One region of the Caballeronia sp. GAWG1-1 genome, then DNA from elsewhere that is predicted to be linked to it. Evidence: predicted binding sites of a transcription regulator. Region 1 holds the regulator's gene; each other region holds the start of a gene.
What was found. The regulator LexA, encoded in region 1, represses DNA repair genes until DNA is damaged. The targets are predictions, from matches to a motif close to ACTGTATNNNNATACAGT.

Region 1 (3,264 bases):
GTGCGATATAGGGCGACGCATAGACAAGGCTTAACCCTGCAACGATGAAGAGAATGACGAGCGTGACGACGAGATAACGCGTAGTGCGGGACATGCGAAGGAACGACCCCCGGCGTGACATGGGTGACATGAAAGAACGATTGACCATGTTCACGCCGGATATATCCCGAGCTTCATTCCTTGCAGCCGATAGATTGCGGACTGCCTGCATTGCACATAACTCAGATTCACTCGACAAACGCTCGACCGCCCTCAGGCCAGAATGCCGCTGCTAACGCCGGCGCGTTCCTCGTCGATACACCGGTCGATCATGCGCGACACCTCGCCGATATTGCCGACCATGATTACCCGCGACTCACTGCGATACACCCGCACCGGCGCGCGCTGTTCCGATTCCGCATGCACCGCGCTATTGAGCGACACACGGGCGAAGGCGGGTTGACGCGACGGCAACGCGGGCATCTCGTCGAAGAGATCGGGCGCCGCTTCAGGTCGCGCCACGGCGCATGAGATCAGCGAGCGCAAATGACGCAGACGGCCAAACTGACGAAAGGGCAGCAAACGGGCGAAACGTTCCATGATGACTCTCCAGACGGCGGACGACAGACGATAGGACGCACCGCGGCACGCCGCGAGCGGTGGCCGTCATGCTTGTAATTTTCGAAACGTGCCGCGTCGCGCGAGGGCGAGGAGGCGAAGCGGGCGGCGATGTTGACGCGCCGCGCGCTTGAGTCGTGCGTTAGAACTCGCCGGAGCGGATGAGCCCGACCGCGATTCCTTCCAGCGCGAAGTCGCCGCTGCCGGAGCGCACGAAGATGTTTTCGTAGTCGGGATTCTCCGCGACCAATTCCACGCCATCTGGCCGGCGCTTCCAGCGTTTCACCGTGACGTCGTCGCCAATACGCGCGACCACGATCTGCCCGTCTTTCGCTTCATTGCGCTTCTGTACGGCAAGCAGGTCGCCGTCGAGAATGCCCGCGTCGCGCATGGACAAGCCGCGCACCTTCAGCAGATAGTCGGGCTTGCCCGAAAAGAACGCAGGGTCGCACGCGTAGTGTTGCGAAATATGCTCCTGCGCAAGGATGGGACTGCCTGCCGCAACGCGCCCGACCAGCGGAAGCGACAACTGCATGATGCTCTGATGCGGCAAGGTGAACTGATGCGGAAGGTCGTCCGAACGGTCGATGCGTGCGGAGCCTCCCAGCAGGCGGATGCCACGCGACGAACCCGCCGCGAGTTCGATCACGCCCTTGCGCGCCAGTGCCCGCAGATGTTCCTCGGCGGAGTTCGCGGAGCTGAAGCCAAGCTCGGCAGCAATTTCGGCACGCGTGGGCGGAAAGCCCGTGCGGTCGATGGCTCGCTGGATGAGCTCGAACACTTGCTGCTGTCGCGCGGTAAGTTTTGAGGGTTTGGTCACTTGCTGGAGCCTCGGCGCACTGTATGGATGGACAGATGACTGTATTTTTATACAGTATTTAGCGCTTTTCAAGCTTTACTTGAAGTTCGTCGCTAGATCCTTTGCTGACAAGGCTGCAGCGCGCTCGAACCGTCTCTACTTGCCTCTCAAACCACGAAATAACCCGCTTTAGCACTTTTGCATCTAAAAAAGTGAGAAACAATTATTTCTAATCATATAAGCTCGCCTTTAGACTGATTCCGTCAATTCGATAAGACGGAGAACGGGGAATGCATAGCATCAGGGCTGGATTGAAGGGCGGCGCGAAACAACTCTTTGCCGCGCTGGCGATCACGGCGGCGAGTTTCGGAATCTCGGCCACCGCGCACGCGGACACGTCGTTTCTGAACGTCTCGTACGATCCGACGCGCGAGTTGTATCAGGACTTCAACCAGGCCTTTGCGAAGAAGTGGAAGGCGGACACCGGCGAAACGGTCACTTTCAAGCAATCTCACGGCGGTTCTGGTGGCCAAGCGCGCGCGGTTCTAGACGGGCTTCAGGCAGACGTCGTGACGCTTGCGCTTGCTTACGACATCGACGCACTCGCCTCCAAGGGCATCGTCGGCACGGACTGGCAGAAGCGTCTGCCGGACAATGCATCGCCGTACACGTCGACCATTGTGTTTCTGGTGCGCAAGGGCAACCCGAAGGGCATCAAGGACTGGGACGATCTCACCAAGCCGGGCGTGTCGATCGTCACGCCGAACCCGAAGACCTCGGGCGGCGCGCGCTGGAACTATTTGGCGGCGTGGGCGTATGCGCAACACAAGCCCGGCGGCAACGAAGAGACCGCGAAGGAGTTCGTGACCAAGCTCTACAAGAACGCAGGCGTGCTCGATTCCGGCGCACGCGGCGCGACCACCAGCTTCGTGCAGCGCGGTCAGGGCGACGTGCTGATCGCATGGGAAAACGAGGCGTTCCTGTCGCTCAAGGAATTCGGTCCGGAGAAGTTCCAGATCGTGGTTCCTTCGGTGAGCATTCTGGCCGAGCCGCCGGTGGCGGTGGTGGACAAGGTCGTCGACAAGCACGGCACGCGCAAGCTGGCCGAAGCGTATCTGAAGTATCTGTACAGCGACGAAGGCCAGCAGATCGCGGCGCGCAATTTCTATCGTCCGCGTTCGGACAAGGTGCCCGCCGAGCTGACCAAGCAGTTCCCCAAGCTCAAGCTCTACACCATCGACGACACCTTCGGTGGCTGGACCAAAGCGCAAAAGACGCACTTCGCGGACGGCGGCGTGTTCGATTCGATCTATCAGCCGCAGTAAGCAGGCAAGAGACCGGGCGCCGCGAGGCGCTCGAGTCGCAATGAAAGCGGCCGCAAAGACGGCCGCGCATGACGAGACAAAAAAACAGTGCGCTTGTCCCCCGGGCGCCGAAGGCAGGACGATCAAGGATGAAGCAAAGATGACAACGTTCACTTTCCGAAAGCCGAGTGCGTTACCCGGCTTCGGGCTGACGATCGGCATCACGGTGGCTTACCTGAGCCTCGTGGTGCTGATTCCGCTTGCGGCGACCTTCGCCAAGACCGCGACGCTCGACTGGGCGCAGTTCGTTCGCGCCGTCACCGGGCCGCGTGTGCTGGCGTCGTATCGGCTCACTTTCACGGCGGCGCTCGGCGGGGCGGTCATCAACGCGATCTTCGGCTTCCTGGTCGCATGGGTGCTCGTGCGCTACACGTTCCCGTTCAAGCGTGTCGTCGATGCCATCGTCGATCTGCCGTTTGCGCTGCCGACCTCCGTTGCCGGCATTTCGCTTGCCGCCGTGTACGCGAGCAACGGCTGGATCGGGCAGTATCTCGCGCCGCTCGG
Region 2 (3,264 bases), on a different contig from region 1:
ACTCTCTGCCATTGCACGCGATCTTGCCGCGCGACATTGCGCTATCCTCGAATCCGACTGGGCGCGCGAAGCGGTCGAAGAGATTTTGGACAGCGAAGACCTCAACTTCAATTCGGGCGTAGTGCGACCCATTCTGGAGGATTGCCGCCGGGCGTTGGCGGAGAAGCGGGTTCCGGAGTAGACCGATTTGCGTAGGCGAGTCGTGAGGGCGGTCGCGCCGCCAACCGCAGGCCACTAGTGCCACGTGCTGTATCTAGCGAAATATAGGAAAGTATAAGGTAGTCAAGATATACTTCGCTATATATTGTTATAGAGTCATAGTCATGGATCCGGTTCGGAACCCATTTGCGCCCGGCGCCGGTAGCCAGCCGCCCGAACTCGCTGGGCGCGAAGCAATCATCGAGGACGCACGTATCGCCATTGAACGCGCGGTGCTCTGTAAGCCTAGCCGTTCGCAAATGTTCCTGGGCTTACGCGGCGTAGGCAAGACCGTGCTGCTCAACGCAGTCGAAGCGCTCGCTATTCAGCGTGGCCACGTCACTTCCATGATCGAGGCGCCCGAGAACAAATCGTTGGGTGAGCAACTGCTGCCACGCATGCATCAAGTGCTTCGAAAACTGTCCGTCGCCGCGAATGCCAAGACGAAGACTTACGACGCGCTGCGAGCGTTGAGGTCGTTTGCCTCCGCATTCAAGTTGGAATATGGCGATGTCTCGATCGCGGTGGATCCCGAAGTAGGAGTCGCGGACAGCGGCGACCTCGAGAATGATCTTCCAGAACTGTTCGTGCGTATCGGCGAGGCCGCTAAAGCTGCCGGTAAAGCCTGGACGCTCCTGATCGATGAAGTCCAGTACCTAAGCGAAAAAGACCTAGCCGCTCTCATCGTGTCATTGCACAAGATCAACCAGGCGCGCTTGCCCGTGCTGTTTTTCGGCGCCGGCTTGCCACAGGTCGCGGCCCTGTCGGGACAAGCCAAATCGTATGCGGAGCGGCTATTTCACTACCCGGAGGTCGGTGCTCTGCCTGAGGACGATGCCAAGGCAGCGATCCGTCAACCAGTGAACGACGAAGGCGCCGGTATCGACGATGCTGCTCTGAAAGAGATTTTCCTCAAGACGAGAGGCTATCCCTACTTTCTGCAGGAGTGGGGCCATCAGTCCTGGAATCTCGCCGTCGGCGACACGATTACCGTAAGCGACGCAAGGCGCGCCGAGTCGACAACGCTCAAGCGTCTGGACGAAGGGTTCTTCAAAGTTCGCTTCGATCGCCTGACGCCCAAGGAACGCGAATACGTCATTGCCATGGCGAAATTAGGCAGTGGCCCTTATCGTTCGTCCGACGTTGCGGATGCGCTCGGCGAAACCCCGCAGAGTCTCGGTCCTCGCCGCGCGCAGATCATCAACAAAGGCATGATCTACAGTCCGTCCCATGGTGATATCGCGTTCACCGTGCCGATGTTCAATGACTACCTGATTCGCAATTTAAGCAGTCTTGGCTGACCGGGCTGCGGATTTGCGCCGAGCGCCGCTAGGGACATAAGGCAGACTAGCGCGAATCACTGTATGAATGTACAGTATGCGCATTTTCCGCGTTCTTCGCGCCCGCGCATGTTTAGCCACGTCCTTCGCACGTCGTCGTCTTTCGGCCTTGTCGGCACGCGTCCGTTCTAGGCAATGGACACGCCCGCCACGCCCACGCCTCGCCGTATCGCGCATCTGGACATGGATGCGTTCTTTGCCTCCGTCGAATTGCTGCGCTATCCCGAACTGCGCGGCCAGCCGGTGGTGGTCGGCGGCGGACGCAATGCCATTCCCGAGACGCTGGCCGACGGCACGCGCCGTTTCAGAAAACTGCGTGATTACGCGGGGCGCGGTGTCGTCACCACCTCCACTTACGAAGCGCGCAAGTTCGGCGTGTTCTCGGCCATGGGCATGATGAAGGCCGCGCAACTCGCGCCCGACACCATTCTTCTGCCCACGGATTTCGAGTCGTATCGCCATTACTCGCGGCTTTTCAAGACAGCCGTCGCGGCGTTCACGTCGCAGATAGAGAATCGCGGCATCGACGAGATTTATATCGACGTGACGGACATGCCGGGCGATTCCGCGAGCATCGGCCGGCGCATGAAGGACGCGGTGCACGAAGCCACCGGGCTTACGTGCTCGATCTGCATCGCGCCGAACAAGCTGCTGGCGAAGATCGGCTCGGAGCTCGACAAGCCCGACGGCCTGACCATCCTGACGATGGACGATCTCCCCACACGCATCTGGCCGCTCGCGGCGCGCAAGGTGAATGGCATCGGGCCCAAGGCGAGCGAAAGGCTGGCGGCACTCGGTATCGAAACGGTCGGTGACATTGCCGCCGCCGACCTGGGATTTCTGCAGATGCATTTTGGCGGCACTTACGCCGCATGGCTCGCGCGTATCGCGCAGGGACAGGACGATCGGCCCGTGGTCGTGAGTTCGCAGCCGAAGTCGATGAGCCGTGAGACCACGTTCGAGCGCGATCTGCATCCGAAGAACGACCGCGCGAAGCTCTCCGAGGCGTTCACGGGGCTGTGCAAGAAAGTCGCCGACGACCTGCAGCGCAAAGGTTACGTAGGCCGGACGGTCGGCATCAAGCTGCGTTTCGACGACTTCCGCACGCTCACGCGTGATCTGACCATTCCCGTTTCCACCGACGACCCCGTCGAGATTCGCCGCGCCGCTACCGAATGCGTAAAGCGCATTACGCTGGATCGACGGCTGCGGTTACTCGGCGTGCGCGTGAGCGCGTTGAGCGTGCGCGGAGAGGACGGCGGCTTCATCGAACCGATTCAAGTGGAACTGCCGTTCGACTGAGGCGTTAAGCGCCAAAGGGAATAAGCAAATCGCGGATCGTTCGTTGGCGGCACGGCTGCGACGAAGTAGATTGGCTGTCTTTGCGCCGTTCAAGAACATCGTGACGACCCTCGCACCGACCCTCGAAAGTTCGCCCCAAGCCGCCGATCGATCCATCGACGAATCCATTCAGATTCGCGCCTTCGACGCGCCGCTCGGCGCCGAGGTCATCGGGCTCGATCTGAGCAAGCCGCTCTCGCAAGCCGATTTCGCGCGCATTCATCGCGCGCATCTCGATCATCACGTGCTCGTGTTTCGCGACCAGCGCATCACGCCGGAACAGCAGGTCACGTTCAGCAAGCGCTTCGGGCCGCTGCAAATTCACGTGCTCAAGCAGTTCGCGCTCGCCGGGCATCCGGAAGTGCTGATCGTTTCCAACGTGCTC
Region 3 (3,264 bases), on a different contig from region 1:
ACCCCTCATTTAGTTTTCACAACTAGAGTACGTTATAAACGCAATAAATGCAACATATGCAACATCTGTCCAGCCTTGGTCCGCTGCGCTGCAGGCGGTACATATCTCGGTGCGGGCCACGCGGTACGCGGCGCAATAAATCTGGTGGGGAGTGTCGCCGTCAGTGGAGGCTTGCTCGGGCGCGATGACCCGGACCTCGATACATTTTTAGGATGCAGCGGAGAGCGTCGAGAGTTAGGCATGAAGTGCGAGAGATATCGCCAAAGCGGTGACGGTGAGGCCGCGGACTAGCGGCGGCGATGTTTGAATACGACTGGTAAAATTACCAGACTGAGTTAAGGAACACACGATGGGATTCGAACAACTCGCTGCGCTCAAAGCGCATTTGAACCAAGGCGAAAGCAGCAAAACGATTGCTCCGCGCACGACGTCATCGTCGGTGGCCGTTACACGGGAAATCAGTAAGCCAGCGAAGCCACCGCGAACTTCCGCTGACGCAGCCGCGCGCGCCGTGACTACGCTGCAACGGCATTTCCCGCACGCGTTTCCACGTAGTCCCGCTCCGAAGATTCCTCTCAAGGTTGGGATCCTCAAGGATGTGCTTGCGCAAGCAGTGTCGCTTAGACTTAGCGAACGAGACGTTCGAAATGGTCTCAAGGCGTGGTGTCGGGGACAACGCTATTGGACGTGTCTCGTGGAAGGTAATGCGCGCGTGAATCTGAACGGCGCAATCACGGGTGTAGTCACCGCTGCCGAAGCACAGTACGGTGCATGTCAGGAGAATACGCGGCTCGCCCGCAGGCGGGAGCAGATTGCGAAGAGCCGACATGGTCGACCGCGTTGACCGACCACATCCACAACAATTAAGAAACAATTTGACATAAGGCAATTTATCAACATCGAATATAATTGCTAATGCCACGATTATTTTGTTTTAATATTGCCGGAAATGGGTCAAACTTGGAATTTATGAATCTAATTATCATAGGCACGGGTTTCTGCACATGTCGCAGCACTATGGTAGTTTAGCTATTTACCCTTTATTTGACGTATACCAAGAGGAGGGCGCACCAAACCGTTGTGTATTGGCCTGTTCGCGTTGCTGCCACTGTTCGGCGACCACTTGGCCACGTATCGGCAAACAGGCTTTGTAGCACAGGCTTGCACTCCCAACCAAACTAAACTATCGAAAAGTACTGTATATTCATACAGTCTTTCGGAGGCTATATGGAACAGTGGGTGCGGGTTCAAAATGAGCGCGATCGACTGGTGCTCGCGTGGTTACGCAGCCAGGTTGGCGATGCGGCGATATTAGCGCGCAACGCGCTGCGCGACGCTGGGCGGGAAACCGTACTTGTCCGCGATCTGCCGGCTCTTGCGACTGACGCCGCCACGATTTGTCCAAGCTGCCGTTCGCAATGCCGCGATCAGCGAGCGGTGTCTCGCCGACATCTACCGGATCCTTCACGCCCCGAGCAGCCAGCGCGCCAGTTGATTGCCGCTTCTTTTTAACCGACTGGATTGGAAGCCGCGCAACGTGCCCTTTCGAGAAGGCCGCGGGCGCCTTGCGCGTGTATCTTGCTGGATTCGACGTCTTCCGTATCGATGCAGTAGATCATGGAGATTACCTATAGGGCTGTGTCGAGAGGAAGGCTTTCTTAAGATCTATCCGTTCGACTGCGAAGCACCGGCAAATCTGGGACCCGCTGCGAAGGCGGCATGGATCTGTCGCGCGAACATCGATGCCATCCGATCCGCTGACGTGGTCATGGCAAACCTGAACGATTTTCGGGGACTCAGTGAGCCAGATAGCGGGACAGCGTTTGACGTTGGTTTTGCGGCCGCACTCGGCAAGCCTGTATGGGCGTATCGATTTGACGCTCGATCGCTTGTCGAACAGATCGTTGAAACGTGCGATCCCGCCCCTTCCCTGCCGGTGTGCGCGCGTGGATACGTTGTTGAGAATTTTGGCCTAAGCGTCAATCTCCTTAGCCATTTCCGCGCGCTTGGTAGCAGGCGGTCCAGGAGATTGCCTGAGTGAGATGAAGAAGTTCAGCGATGCCGGGTAGCCCCCGGTTTGATTACCGGGTTTGCGAAGCGGAGCTTCGTATATATTGGATAAAGCGTAACATCAGTATATCTACTTTATGAACAACCTCGATTGGCTGACCGATCCGCAAGCGGCGTACGACGAATGGCAGCGAAACGACGCCGTCGGTGCCGGCCGGTGCCCATTCGGTGAGCAGTCAATCATTCAGCATCAATCGATGTTCCTGCGGTTCCACTGACATCTTGCGAGTCACGGCAAGACGGTGGCCACCTTCGGCTCGGCAGAGCTCGACGCCTTTTTCAGCGCGCTTGCCCACGACGCGCGTCCCGATACGACGACCCAGCTTCGCTACCTCAAGCTCATTGATCGCGTCTCACGTCACCTCGTAGCAATGGAGGTTCGCAAAGACAACCCTCCTTCGTTGATGCTCGTTGGCCAGGCTTGGCCAGAAGACGAGCCGACCCCAGTCTTCCTTTCGGAGACCGATGACAAACGCCTGCAAGGTGGTGCGTCGAGCCAGCGGATGCTCCGTTCAAACAGCTTCGAAGCGTGGCGATCGTCGCCCTCTTTCTGGGTTCGGGTATTACATCGGCCGAATGCCGGCAACTTGATCTCGATGGCCTGGACGTCACCGGTCTTCGACCTGATGTGTATGTAGAGAAACGTGACCGCGCATCGTCGGCGTGTGCCACTTGAGCCGTTCTGCGTCGATGTTCTTCGCGAGTACGTTTCAGCCCGGCGGTTGCTTGCATGCTCGACTCGCTACCTGTTCGTGGCAACCGCAACGGGCAAGCCGAGGAAAGACGACACCCTAGGAAAGTGCGTTAGAAGCGCGCTGGGCGATATCAAAGTGACGGCGGCCGACATGAGTCCCCGTCTCCTTCGGAACACGTATGGGCGCCGGCATATCGCAGCGGGAAGCACCAACGAGCAAGTCAGCAATTTGCTTGACCTTTCCCCAAAGAAGCGCCTTGATGAAGTCACAGACCAGTCAATCCGTCTTTAGATTGAACGTATTGGTCGCCTTGCTGAATGCAACTCAACTCGTGCGATCTTGACTCCCATCAACAAACTCCCCTCATATGAAAAAATACAGGGCGGCAGCATCTTCATTCTTGCTGCTCTTTTCTTTGCGCAATTGCCTCTAAAACGGCATCTGGATTGGTTGCCGCCTGGAGGGTTTCCGCATGCTCGTCGTGCCGATCCCGTACGTT

Region 2: a site for LexA is predicted at 1,558-1,575, ahead of dinB (DNA polymerase IV). Genes of this name have one in related genera too.
Region 3: a site for LexA is predicted at 1,196-1,213, ahead of NCT03_RS29970 (CppA family protein). Genes of this name have one in related genera too.

What each region holds. Positions count from the first base shown of each region.
Region 1 is NZ_JALQDB010000011.1:140,040-143,303, forward strand. It holds gene NCT03_RS07110 (DUF2939 domain-containing protein) at 1-94, opposite strand, end outside; gene NCT03_RS07115 (hypothetical protein) at 253-579, opposite strand; gene lexA (transcriptional repressor LexA) at 740-1,417, opposite strand; gene NCT03_RS07125 (sulfate ABC transporter substrate-binding protein) at 1,687-2,721, shown strand; gene cysT (sulfate ABC transporter permease subunit CysT) at 2,861-3,264, shown strand, end outside.
Region 2 is NZ_JALQDB010000030.1:47,868-51,131, reverse strand. It holds gene NCT03_RS20635 (hypothetical protein) at 1-181, shown strand, start outside; gene NCT03_RS20630 (ATP-binding protein) at 324-1,499, shown strand; gene dinB (DNA polymerase IV) at 1,674-2,840, shown strand; gene NCT03_RS20620 (TauD/TfdA dioxygenase family protein) at 2,995-3,264, shown strand, end outside.
Region 3 is NZ_JALQDB010000045.1:15,147-18,410, reverse strand. It holds gene NCT03_RS34220 (ProQ/FinO family protein) at 350-844, shown strand; gene NCT03_RS29970 (CppA family protein) at 1,228-1,512, shown strand; gene NCT03_RS29965 (nucleoside 2-deoxyribosyltransferase) at 1,538-2,041, shown strand; gene NCT03_RS29960 (hypothetical protein) at 2,148-2,288, shown strand; gene NCT03_RS29955 (hypothetical protein) at 2,313-2,708, shown strand; gene NCT03_RS29950 (DUF1003 domain-containing protein) at 3,160-3,264, opposite strand, start outside.